DNA from 2 places in the Marinomonas sp. ABL3_031 genome. Region 1 is predicted to be linked to the other one. Evidence: riboswitches for the same ligand, from Rfam matches in the RefSeq annotation. Region 1 holds a riboswitch; the other holds the start of a gene.
What was found. A riboswitch is a leader RNA that binds a small molecule or an ion and turns the genes downstream of it on or off. The one in region 1 is predicted to bind FMN.
Positions count from the first base shown of each region.

Region 1 (6,065 bases):
AAGAATAGATACCAAGGTACAGGTATAGAACAAGAACACCAAGCTTGGCAGTAGAGCTCGAGGATTTTTATAAATGCGTATCATCTGAACAATAATGCTGCCTTGATCCCCCACCACAGGCGGTAAAATAAGTAGCGGATTATTTCTTAATATGAAGAACAAAATAATGCCTATGCCACTGATGAAAATGCCATGAGCCAATAGCAAAGCACTTAATCCATGAGTTTCTAAAATACTTTTACCCAAACCACCAGACACAGCAAAAGCAACCCCAAAGAAAGTACCCCAAATACCCATAGTCAAGGATTTATGTTGTGGCGCACTGAATTTGGCAATCAAAGTGGGCGCTGCCACAACCACACCTAATTGAGAGAAACCTTCCAACAAGCGGGTCATCATCAACAAATTAAATGACGGTAACATTGATTGCACCATAGACAAGGTACCGCCCAGTAACAAGGCGCCAATTAACACCCGTAAATAACCAAAACGACTGGCAATCATGCCAGCAGACACACCAAATATTAACCCTGCAATACCGACAATCGATAAGGACATACCCGTTAAGGTCGCACTTTTTTGGTAGTACGCCAACAAAGCGTCAAACGACACCGAAAACTTGGCAAATTGCATGGCCGCAGAAACACCTGCAACCCAAAGTAAAATGACTTCGAGCCATTGAGTTTGGGATACATTGTGCGGTGTTTGAGTGAGAGACATGAATAATCCTTTCGAGTCACTAATAATCCTGACCCTTTGTTCAAATTGCTGGCGCTATTCTATTACAAGGTGTGATTAAAAAGATAAACAAGCACAGATTATTCCTGCAAAAAATAAAGAAAGGTGCCGTTAGAGCAAAGAAACAATGAAAATACAAGCCAAAGCACAGCCCACTGGCTGAACTTTGGCCGAGCATATTAAGCCCTTTGCGACAAGGTGTTCAACTCTGCTTTACGTAGCTCTTTGATACGTAAACCAATATTCCCCAAGATCAACATTAACCCACCAATGATCTGATAAAGCGTTAATCCCATTTCCAAGAAGTACCAGTTAATCACCGCAGCAAATACCGGGAAGGACAATTCTGCCAAGGTCGCCATCTGTGCAGGTACGGTTTTTAAGCCTTGATAGTAAAACCACATACCGATAAAACCACTTAGTAAGGCCATCACTATGACTAGCCCCATAACGGTGATTTGCATCGCCACTAAACTTTCAGTCTGCATAAAGGCTAACGGTGCTAAAACCATCAAACCGGCAACAAAGCGCCCTGACATAATGGCATTTGCCGGTACATTTTGCTTTGATAAGTATTTTCCGCATACCGTTGCCGCTCCCCAAGCGCAAACAGCCACCAGCGTAAAACCATAACCTTTGACAATACTCATTTGATCATTTGAATAATGCCACTGTACCTCGCCTAATTGACGAAGGTCCGGCCACATCATGACAAAACTACCCAAGAGAATGACGCCAGCCCAGCGTACAAAGCCTCCTTCAATTTGTTCTTTTAAGAACCAATATGCCAGCAATATAGCAACAATAGGCTGTAATTTTTGCAGTAAAATCACCACAGTAGGGTTCAAATATTGGAAGGCTTCTGTAAAGGCCAAAGTACCAACTGCCGAACCTATTCCGCCGATGAAAAACAAGCAACACAAACTTGCCCTAGACAAATGACGATAGACATGACGATAACGCCACAACATGGGTGCGACAAATAGAATCAAGGTAAGGTGTTCGATCAGAACAATTTGTAAGGTGGAATAGCCAGCACCTAGCAAGGGGTATCGGATTAAAGTATCCAGTGCCCAAGTAAAGCACGCTATCATGATAAAGAATGTTCCTGCCATCTTTGCTTTCTCCAAAATATAAGATGCACAGGGGTGATGAAAACGAATATACCATGTCGCATGCCAAGGCATGCAACAGCCAATCTGCCCCGAGTGAATAGAGACACATTTGCCTTGGTCGATCTTCTATCATCCGGACTGTAACCGTCGGCTCTGGAATCACACCAGATCTGCTGACCTTAAAATCCAAGATGAATTTTAAGCGCTCGCGGGCTGTTTAAAAGTCACACTTTTAAAGTCACCGCCGGTGGGGAATTCCGCCCCGCCCCGAAGTTCGATGTTTACGAAATTTACATGCCAACTTTAACCTTATCCCTCCAGATAGGCAATATGGCTTCTCTATCGACCTTATAAACAAGCTTCGAATTCATGCTTCTTTCATTATTTCCATAAATACTTGAGACAAGGCTAGGGAAGTCCTTCAGATTCCGCTACACTCGCCTATCCAGAAATAAGGAATTGGAATAACAATATGCCAAACTCTTCAAAAAGCGGACTGATGCTTGCCTTTACGGCCTTCTTTTTATGGGCTATTGCACCGATTTACTTCAAAGAAATGTCATTTGTACCAGCACCAGAAGTATTGGCTCATAGGGTTATTTGGTCCTGTGTACTCGTTTGTGCCCTCATCCTTATTCTCAAGTATGGTAGCGCCTTAAAAGCGGCAATTACGTCCAAACGCGCCATGTTAGGCCTGCTCTTTTCAACTCTTCTCATTGGTGTGAACTGGGGCACCTTCATTTGGGCCGTGCAACACAATCAAATGCTCAGCGCCAGTTTAGGCTATTACATAAACCCGCTGATTAGCATCATGCTAGGAGTGATTTTCTTTAAAGAAAAACTCGACTCGATTCGTCGTCTTGCTATCGTTCTGTGCTTTTGTGCTGTGGTATTTGAAGTGGTGCAATTTGGCTCATTACCTTGGGTTGCTTTAGTTTTGGCCGTTACTTTTGGCATTTATGGTTTGGTGCGCAAAAAAATCGCCATCGACAGTTTTACCGGCATGGCGGTCGAAACCGGTCTTATGTTACCTATCGCCGCGATCTATCTAATGCAAAGCCCTTCACCAACCGCTAACTTATTGGCGAATGACGCCATAACCAATTGGTTACTGTTCGCTTCAGGCCCAGTAACCATGGTACCGCTCATGTGTTTTGCTGCAGCCGCTAATCGCGTAAGCATGACCACCTTGGGCTTCATGCAATACATAGGGCCAACGGGCATGTTTTTCCTTGCCGTCTTCGTCTACGGGGAGCCTCTAAGCATCGAAAAACTGATCACTTTCATTCTTATCTGGTCTGCATTAGGTGCCTTAATCTTTGACTCAGTTCGTCACTTACGTAAGTCTCGTCGCAACCCCCTGCATCCTGCTGAGCCAGTTTAAATATCTGCAGTATCGACTCTTTTATTTTATTATCGAGAGGGCTCATTTAATAATTTATTTTTGCCGCGACTGACCTCCACTTTAGTTGCCGCTAACACGCCCTATGAAGCGGATAAAATCTGGCAAGACATGCCAACCCCTTTTGTGACCGTAGCAGCATGGGTAATGGGGCCTTACGTTATTGAGTTAAATCGAATTTTTGGCAACCAAGGTATCCCAGGTTTACAACAGGCTGTGAATCCGTAGCTACTGAGTTAGCTCAACGCGCAATACCTACTGAACATAGATAGCCTAATTGACCAACCAGAAGTGTCATGACAAATTAAAAATAATGCCTTAGCTCAAGACTATAAAGATCATTCTGATTTTCAGCTGCGCGCTGATTTTCATAATGGAAAACAAAACTATAGTCTGTATCTATGAACCATGATTGATCTATTTTTAAGTATTGCACTCTCTTATCAGCCCCCCTTTGATGAAAGGCTTCTGAATAAGAAAAACTAGTTTTTAGGGAATAAATTTCATATAAGAAGAAACCAATTTCAGGACGTATGCTTAAATTCCACCCATCCTCCAACTGGGTATTTAAAATAGAATACAAGTATAAATCCTGATGTAGAGCAAAGCTTACTCCAAGTCCGCCACTGATGTATGGCATTCTCTTACCTTGAAGTTGATCGTCTTCTATTGTCTTCATTCCCACTGAAAACTTCTTCGAAAGTCCACCAGTGAAAACATCATAGGGAATATAAGAAGCCATTTTATATAAGGTCAACTCATCTAAATCAATTTTTCCCGTTTGTAATGAAGCTCTTCCTTTAAAAGAAAGAAGCTCCAGTTCTGATTCACTAAAACTGGTTCTATGATCGTCTGAAGCTTGATGAGAGGTTGGTATATATTGTAAAAGCAGTTCGTCTCGCTCTAAAAAAGCAATATTTAATTGACTATCTGCAGGGCGCTTGAGAGGGTCTTTATATGAGGACAATTCAATAAACTGTCCAGCATCCTCTTCGATATTCCAACGCAAGGCCAACTCAGATCGTTCTTGATCTGTTAAGCGACGAGCTTGTTCCTGAGAATCGCTTAGTTCAAAATTACGAATACTTTCATCAAGAGAATAGAGTAAAAATCTTTGCTCCTCTGTCAATATTTGATTAGCGGAGCGAGCTAACTCTTTTTCAGCATCAATGTTTTTTTTATCAAGAGCATCACTGAGCATACGAATCTTCCAACTATCTGATGCTCGTAATACTGGTGAGGCAAGAAGGTCGCTACGATAACTTGCTTTTACAACATCTAAAGGGCTAATCCATTTATCCGAAGCTTCAAGCACAGCAGGATTTGCTACAGCAACAAGGTTGTTTGTTAACGTGGCACAATTAAACTTATTGAAGAAATATTTCATCTCAACGTCTTTCAGCTCCCATATATGGAAACGCAAAAGCTGTCGATCAAAGTCGTCCAATAAAAGCTCGTACTCAATAACATTACGTTGCTCCACAAGATTATATTGCTGCAATTGTTCTTTGTAAGGAGAGACAATAAAAAAACCCTCTTTACCAACAACTAGACTATCAAATAATAGTTTTGGTAAATTCATCGTTCTTGTGTCTGTATAAAAAGAAACAGCGTGCTCTAAAGTCAAGCCATTAGTATTCTTTCCTGCAAACTTTAAGAAAACATGTCCCATCATACTTGCTGGCTGTTCGATATTCTCGTAGGCGTAAACAAGAACAACTTTATCTGCAGGCACACGCTCAATGTAATGGGCAAGACCTCGACATTTTTTCAGAGGGTCTGTTATTTGAATCTCAGGATAATGTTTCGCGATCCATAAAGAGCGGGCAGGATATTGACATAAATATGTGTCTTTAGTTTTCTTATCTGTTAGATTCTCGAGTCCGTCTCGCAGCGCAATTTGAGCTGCATTTTTTTTCTGTCCTACAAAGTTAACGTCACTTATCAGAGAAAAATCATTGGGAATATGGAGTAATGCACGCCATTGCGAAGACTCATACAAAGCCTCAGCATGACTAGACAATACGTTTAAAGAAAAAAAAACAAGAAAAAAGGAAGCAATGACGCTTCCTTTTACTTTATAAAACAGTGGTATCAAAATTAATCTCGACAATTCAGTACTATGCTGTCTTCATATTTCCACATTTTGTCGGTACCGTAATCGGTACTTGAGCCAAACGCACCACCAGATAGAATATTTACAAAGAAAGTAGGTTCAACCTCTCGATTTAGCGCTGTCGTTGAAACACACCCTTCTGTCGAGCTGTTCATGATCTTAGTTTTTGCTCCATCTTTTTTGATCATAGCAACACCAGGAACTTCAAAAGATTGACCATCAATTTTTACTTGCGCTTCTTGACCATTAGAAGTTAATACATTCACTGTTTGCACATCATCAGTCAGAATAGAAGCACAACCAGTTAATAAAACACTTGTCGTCAAACTTGTAGCTAATAAAACTTTTTTCACTTTTTTTTCCTATCTAGAATTAATCCATAATTGGTGCATCATTTCACCACAATTAGGAAACTACCATAAAAAAGCATTGAAAAACGACAAAAATGTCAGTTTTTTGTAAAAAAAAACAGTCTGTTATTTTTAGGCTAGCTAAATAAATTCTCACTAAGCATTATTTTGTTTCCATTAAGATTAGAGTTTTCGCAATTGGCTGTGCGATTTGAGTTTGTTCAGGTTTGGCTTTCACCAAACATCTTTTTAGCGCAACAGAGTAATCACCTGGAATTTTGGTTACGCTGTAATGCTGACTTAAGTGTTTTATGAAAGTACTTTTCTGGCGAAAAAAAAGATTC
Region 1 is NZ_JBSWYU010000011.1:106,427-112,491, reverse strand. It holds gene ACXAH2_RS13010 (MFS transporter) at 1-720, opposite strand, end outside; gene ACXAH2_RS13005 (DMT family transporter) at 918-1,853, opposite strand; FMN riboswitch at 1,971-2,132, opposite strand; gene rarD (EamA family transporter RarD) at 2,326-3,237, shown strand; gene ACXAH2_RS12995 (hypothetical protein) at 3,298-3,483, shown strand; gene ACXAH2_RS12990 (lipoprotein N-acyltransferase Lnb domain-containing protein) at 3,560-5,353, opposite strand; gene ACXAH2_RS12985 (hypothetical protein) at 5,356-5,724, opposite strand; gene ACXAH2_RS12980 (hypothetical protein) at 5,885-6,065, opposite strand, start outside.

Region 2 (6,065 bases), on a different contig from region 1:
CAACGGGCTTATTCTTTGCTTGCGCAACATGGTCGACTTGCCATTGGGCAAAGCTAGCGATTTCACCAGCGTGATAAATCAAGGTATTGGGCAATGGCATTGGCTCTCGCCAAGCCACCTTTTGTTGGAAATAACGCGCACTGATGAAACGAAGACATTCAACGGCGTTATGCAATCCGCTTTCTCGCAGATAACGCCACACTCGTCGGTTGTCTTCAGCAGCCACATTCGATGCGTCAAGCAAACTAGGATCTTCAGCATCGTCCCCTGGCACTATGACCAACGTGCGACCAGGCTTAGCTCGGCTCCAATCTTGCAACTGTTGGAAACCATAAGGCCAGTAGTGCTCACCTCCTAACAGGGAAACCACCACCACTTTGGCATTTTCCAATACCTTATGTTCGTACAAATCATAAGCCGCAGGTTTCACCAACTGCATCCAATTGGCTAAACGCACACTGGGTAAATAGTTTTCACCTTGAATGTCATCTAACGCAGCGCCAAGGGCTCCTAAGACCGAATCCGCTGCGGCTAATATGACCAAGTCTGCTGGACTTTGCCCTAGATCAACAATGCCTTCATCATCGACAAAGCCACCTGGTTTGGCTGCTAATAAATGCACTTTTGGAACCTTTTAAGCACTCAAAGCGTCATTCAACGCCCCTTCAATGGTCTTTTTGTCAATGCCTTTACCAATGAAAACCAGCTGGGTCTGACGCACTTCTTCCGCCTGCCATAAGCGATCAAAGTAACGATCCAATCGACGACCTACCGCCTGAAACACCTGACGCATTGGCTTACCATGAACCGCTGCAAAACCTTTCACGCGGAAAATATTATGTCCCTCTATTAATTGTTCAAGCGCTTCTTGCAACAAGTCAGAAGACACTTCACCCAATTTCACCACAAAAGAATCAAAATGATCATGGGCATGTTCGTGATGTTCACCGTGAGCATGATGATGATCATGATGGTTATGTACTGCGTCAATACGCTCTTCTGAAGCGGCATCAATGCCTAATAGTTTATCCAAAGAAGCTTCACCGTTTTCGATATAAACGGTTTTCACAGTATTGGGTGCTTCTTTGGCTATCACTTGTTGCACTTTGACGCGCTCAGCATCGTCCAATAAATCATTTTTGCTGACCACCACTAAGTCCGCAGCACTCAACTGATCGTCCAATAACTCTTGCAAACTTGGATCATGGTCTAAACTATCATCCGCCAAACGCTGCGCTTGTACTTCCTCTTCATTGTGAGCAAAACGTCCAGCCGCAACGGCAGGACCGTCCACAACCGTGATCACAGCATCAACCGTACAATGTTCTTTGATACCCGGCCAGTTAAAGGCTTGCACTAGAGGCTTTGGTAAGGCTAAACCACTGGTCTCGATCAAGATGTGGTCAATATCGTCACGACGTGCGACTAACTGTTCCATCACGGGCAAAAACTCTTCTTCTACGGTGCAACAAATACAGCCGTTAGCCAGTTCATAAAAGCCTTCTTTGCTGCGCTGACCACCGCTTTGTTCGTCGTCGCAATCCAGCGGACAAGCACGTAATAAATCTGAGTCAATGTCTAACTCACCAAATTCATTCACGATAACAGCAATACGTTTGCCTGCCGCTTGTTTCAATACGTTAGAAAGTAAAGTCGTTTTACCGCTGCCCAAGAAGCCAGTCACTATGGTGGTAGGGATTTTATTTAGTTGCATGAGTTATCCTTTGTTCTTCTCAGTACGATGGATTTTGCGAAAAATGTGTGCCTGAGTTTTGTCGTATAAATAAGAGTCAGCAAAGTCATCTGTGTCTAGCACTTTACCCACTAAAATCAAACTGGTGCGAGTAAATTTCTTTGCTCTTACTTTTGCCACTATGTCAGCCAAAGTACCCGTCACGAAATCCTGATCAGGCCAACTGGTGCGATAGCACACTGCCACAGGGCAATCTTCCCCATAATGCGGAATCAGTTCTTCAACAATTTTATGAATGCGCGTAATACCAAGGTGAATCGCCAAGGTAGCGCCACTTTGTGCTAGAGCGGGAAGTCGCTCACGCTCAGGGAAAGGCGTTTTGCCCTCGTAGCGCGTCATAATGACGGTTTGCGATACACCGGATAAGGTCAGCTCTTTTTTCAATAAGGCGGCAGAAGCCGCCACGGCACTGACTCCAGGAATCACTTCATAGTCAATATTCAAAGTTTGCAAACGTCGAATCTGTTCACCAATGGCACCATATAAAGCGGGATCGCCTGACTGCAGTCGCGCCACGTCTTTGCCTTCTTTAGCAGCCTTTTCAATAACAGCAGTCGTCTCATCCAAGGTCATTTCTGCGCTGTCATAAATGGTTTCTGCTGTGCCTCTTACGCTATCGATGACTTGCTCTGGAATAAGCGAACCCGCATACAATATCACCTGACAGGAAGCGATGGTTTTCACCGCCTTTACTGTCATTAAATCTGGGTCACCTGGACCGGCACCAATAAAATAAACCGTCATTTAATGCCTCTTTATTAAAGCTTTTTAGAGTAGCCTCGTGGCGTGTAAATCCACTCTTTATCGCCATTCACTATGTGTTTGGTATCTGAATTGCCGACGCTTACCATGGTAAACATGTCCACATCTTTGGCATCTAACTCACCTAGGGTAATAAAACGAATCTCTTCTTCTGGACGAGTTAACTGACGACCTATCATCACTGGGGTACTTGCTGGACGATATTGCAACAAAACATCACGTGCATGATTAAGCTGCCAGTCTCGTTTTTTGGACACAGGGTTGTAAAAAGACACGACAAAGTCCCCAGCACCGCAGGCATGCAAGCGCTTATCTATGGTTTCCCAAGGGGTTAATAAGTCCGATAAAGAAATGGTACAAAAGTCGTGACCTAGCATGGCACCAACACGGCTTGCGCCAGCTTGCATAGCTGAAATGCCGGGAATCACTTCAATGTCTACCTTTAGCCATTCAGGATGCGACTCTTTGCCCTGTAATTGCTGATCCAGCAATTCAAAAACCAAGGTTGCCATGGCGTAGATACCAATGTCGCCGCTGGAAATCAGTGCCGTTGTTTTCCCTTCAGCGGCTAACGACAAAGCCAAGCGAGCGCGCCCTATTTCTTCTCCAAGGGGCAAATCATGGAAGGCTTTACCCTCACTCAATTCACCTAGTAAGTTAAGGTAATAGCCATAACCTACCCAGTCAGAACAAGCTGCCAGAGCACGGGTTGCATTAGGTGCGACCAAACCTAAGTCACCTGGTCCCATGCCCATCACAAATAATTTACTCATCTAATCTCTGATACTCAATAATTTACCAAAACGGCTTTATTGGCGGCTATTGTACACGGATTAATGAATTGACGGGATGAAAACACTGGCAATGAAAGTGAAGGATTCTCAGGCAAGATTAAGATTCTACTTTAACAAGGCGACAATTAACTTTATCACCCGCGTCCAGCTCCAACCTAGCGTCTTGATTATACGCCCAAAAAGACACAGATTTACCCAGGTAACTAACACCGGAAGCACTGACAGCTTGAGTTAAATAATAACTTTTTTCTTGCCATATTAATTCGGCTCGATTGCCATGAAAATAAGCGAGTAACTCGTCCTGCTCACAACGATAAATCACCAGATTGGTTTGATTTTCGATTTCAATGGAAACATCGTCAGACTGAGTGTGTGGATCGATATTGCTACAAGCAGTCAGGAAGGAACAAACAAGTATGGATAAACTTTTTGTCAAAGGACGTTGAGAAAATAACATAACAAAGACTCCATTCTTGTGTAAACCCAGTTGTTAAATATAAGGTATTTCCACTCTATGTGAAGTGAACGTAGTGGTCTAAAAAGTTAACTTTTGTTACCAATACGACATAAATGTGTCATTAGGTGACAAACCTCTGATAAGCCTAATAAATTTTCAAATAGACTTTGACAAGTCTTTCTTTCTACACGTATATTTTACAGATCGGAGATATTCCGATTTCGTTCTCGGGGCGGGGTGAAATTCCCCACCGGCGGTAAAGACTCAGTCTAAGCCCGCGAGCGCCTAATCAAATGATTAGGGTCAGCAGATCTGGTGTAACTCCAGAGCCGACGGTTATAGTCCGGATGATAGAGAGCGTGTCAGACAAAACCGCAACAGGTATCACCGCTTGGTGAAACCCTATTTTGGTATTCCGTGATTATTCGGTGTTTTTGCCTGCCCGTTCGCCCTGATTCACATTTCGCTTATATTAGGATACAAAAATGAATCAGAGCTCAACGAATCAATTTGATTTCAATCCAGCTAACAAACGCATTGCGATTCTTCATGCTGCTTGGCACGAAGAGATTGTGATGAACTGTGCCAACGCTTTTTGTGAAGAGTTGGTTGCACGTGGTTATAACAAAGATCTCATCGATCTTATTCCTGTGCCCGGCGCCTATGAAATTCCACTGCAAGCCAAGTTATTGGCAAAAAGTGGTCAATACGCAGCGATTGCCGGTACCGCTTTAGTGGTCGATGGTGGTATTTATCGTCACGACTTTGTCGCACAGACGGTATGCAGCGCGTTGATGCAAGTGCAATTAGAAACAGAAGTGCCTGTGCTAACAGCCGTGTTAACCCCGCACAACTTTCATGAACATGAAGAGCACAAGAACTACTTTAGCCGTCACTTTGTGAAAAAAGGCACTGAGTTAGCAAATGCTTGTGACCAAGCCATTCGCCTAACGGAAAGCGCCAAAGCACTAGCGTAATTATTTACGTAAAGGCTAAAACATCAGCGTCCCGCCTGTAAGGATGGGACGCTTCCCTTTACAGAAGAGTTACCGCCAGAAAACTAATGGCACTCGGCACTGCCTGAATAAAGAGAATCTTTTTGCTGGATGTCATACCACCGTAAAGACCCGCCACAAAAACACAAAGCAGAAAAAAGATCACGATAGACTGACCCGTTTCGCCTAGCCACAATCCCCATAACAAGCCAGCGCCTAAGAAGCCGTTGTATAAACCTTGATTCGCTGCTAACACCTTACTGGCCTCTGCAAACTCTTCGGTTAGGCCAAACGCTTTCCGCCCTTTTGAAGTAGTCCAACAAAACATTTCCAAATACAATATATAAAAGTGCAGCAAGGCCACGGCGGCCACCAAAGTCATTGTAATAATTGCCATATATCCTCCTTGCCAACAGGGTTCATTGGTACAAGTTATTCTTCTGTACTCAATTTATTTTCAAAGTCTTTCAAAACTAATCTTAATGCTTCAATTGCCACATCACGCGCTATTTGATTCGTTTCTAATAACTCAATTAAATCCACTGCCAATTTGACATGATCTGGGGCCTTCTCTAAACTCATTACTTTACTCGCTCTTTTTTTCTTAATCTAAAATCCCAGTAAAAATCTCAAACTTAGACAAACCTAGGCATGAATGGTCTAAAAAAATCCTTAAATTGGACCAATAGCCAGCAAGTTTAGCATGATATTTTTATGTATTAATTTTTGATTTCTAATTGAATTTTATTTCTTTGTAGATGGTGTTAATTATGAGTTTATCAGTAATCCAGAGGTTGTTAATTGGATTTGGCGTTCTATTGGCATTACTGATTCTCATAGCCGGAACCGGACTTGTTGGCCTAGCTAGCATGAAATCTCATTTAAATACGGTGACTGGGTATGTCGCCAACATTTCTGATGAAACCACACAACTAAGTGATCAATTATCATTAGCAGATATCGCTGTACTCAGCGCCCTAGTCACTAAATCAGAGCAAGCTCTAGACGCACCAGTTGAACGATATTCACAAGCTAAACAAGCCTTTATTATTCGTTTAACCAGCTTAGAAAAAACGGTAGATACTCAATCCGACATGCCCCAAATATTAGAAGACTTTCGCAATCGGTCAATGGAATTATTTAAAATCGCAGAGCAGTCTATTAGTACTCACAAACAATCTCTTGTATATAAACAGCAACTTCCAGATATGAAACTAAACTGGTTAGATACATTAAAGTTTGTTGCTGAAGATATTGCCGCTGTGAAAGAAGACGCCACATCAGGTGAGCAAGAGTTTGCTTTA
Region 2 is NZ_JBSWYU010000007.1:187,548-193,612, forward strand. It holds gene cobN (cobaltochelatase subunit CobN) at 1-622, opposite strand, end outside; gene cobW (cobalamin biosynthesis protein CobW) at 635-1,714, opposite strand; gene cobM (precorrin-4 C(11)-methyltransferase) at 1,718-2,497, opposite strand; gene cobJ (precorrin-3B C(17)-methyltransferase) at 2,512-3,288, opposite strand; gene ACXAH2_RS10050 (MliC family protein) at 3,407-3,766, opposite strand; FMN riboswitch at 3,986-4,129, shown strand; gene ACXAH2_RS10055 (6,7-dimethyl-8-ribityllumazine synthase) at 4,252-4,743, shown strand; gene ACXAH2_RS10060 (DUF1304 domain-containing protein) at 4,802-5,158, opposite strand; gene rsmS (pleiotropic regulatory protein RsmS) at 5,194-5,343, opposite strand; gene ACXAH2_RS10070 (methyl-accepting chemotaxis protein) at 5,532-6,065, shown strand, end outside.
Region 2: it holds a riboswitch for FMN, as region 1 does, so the genes downstream of both, ACXAH2_RS10055 (6,7-dimethyl-8-ribityllumazine synthase) here and ACXAH2_RS13005 (DMT family transporter) in region 1, are expected to answer to the same signal.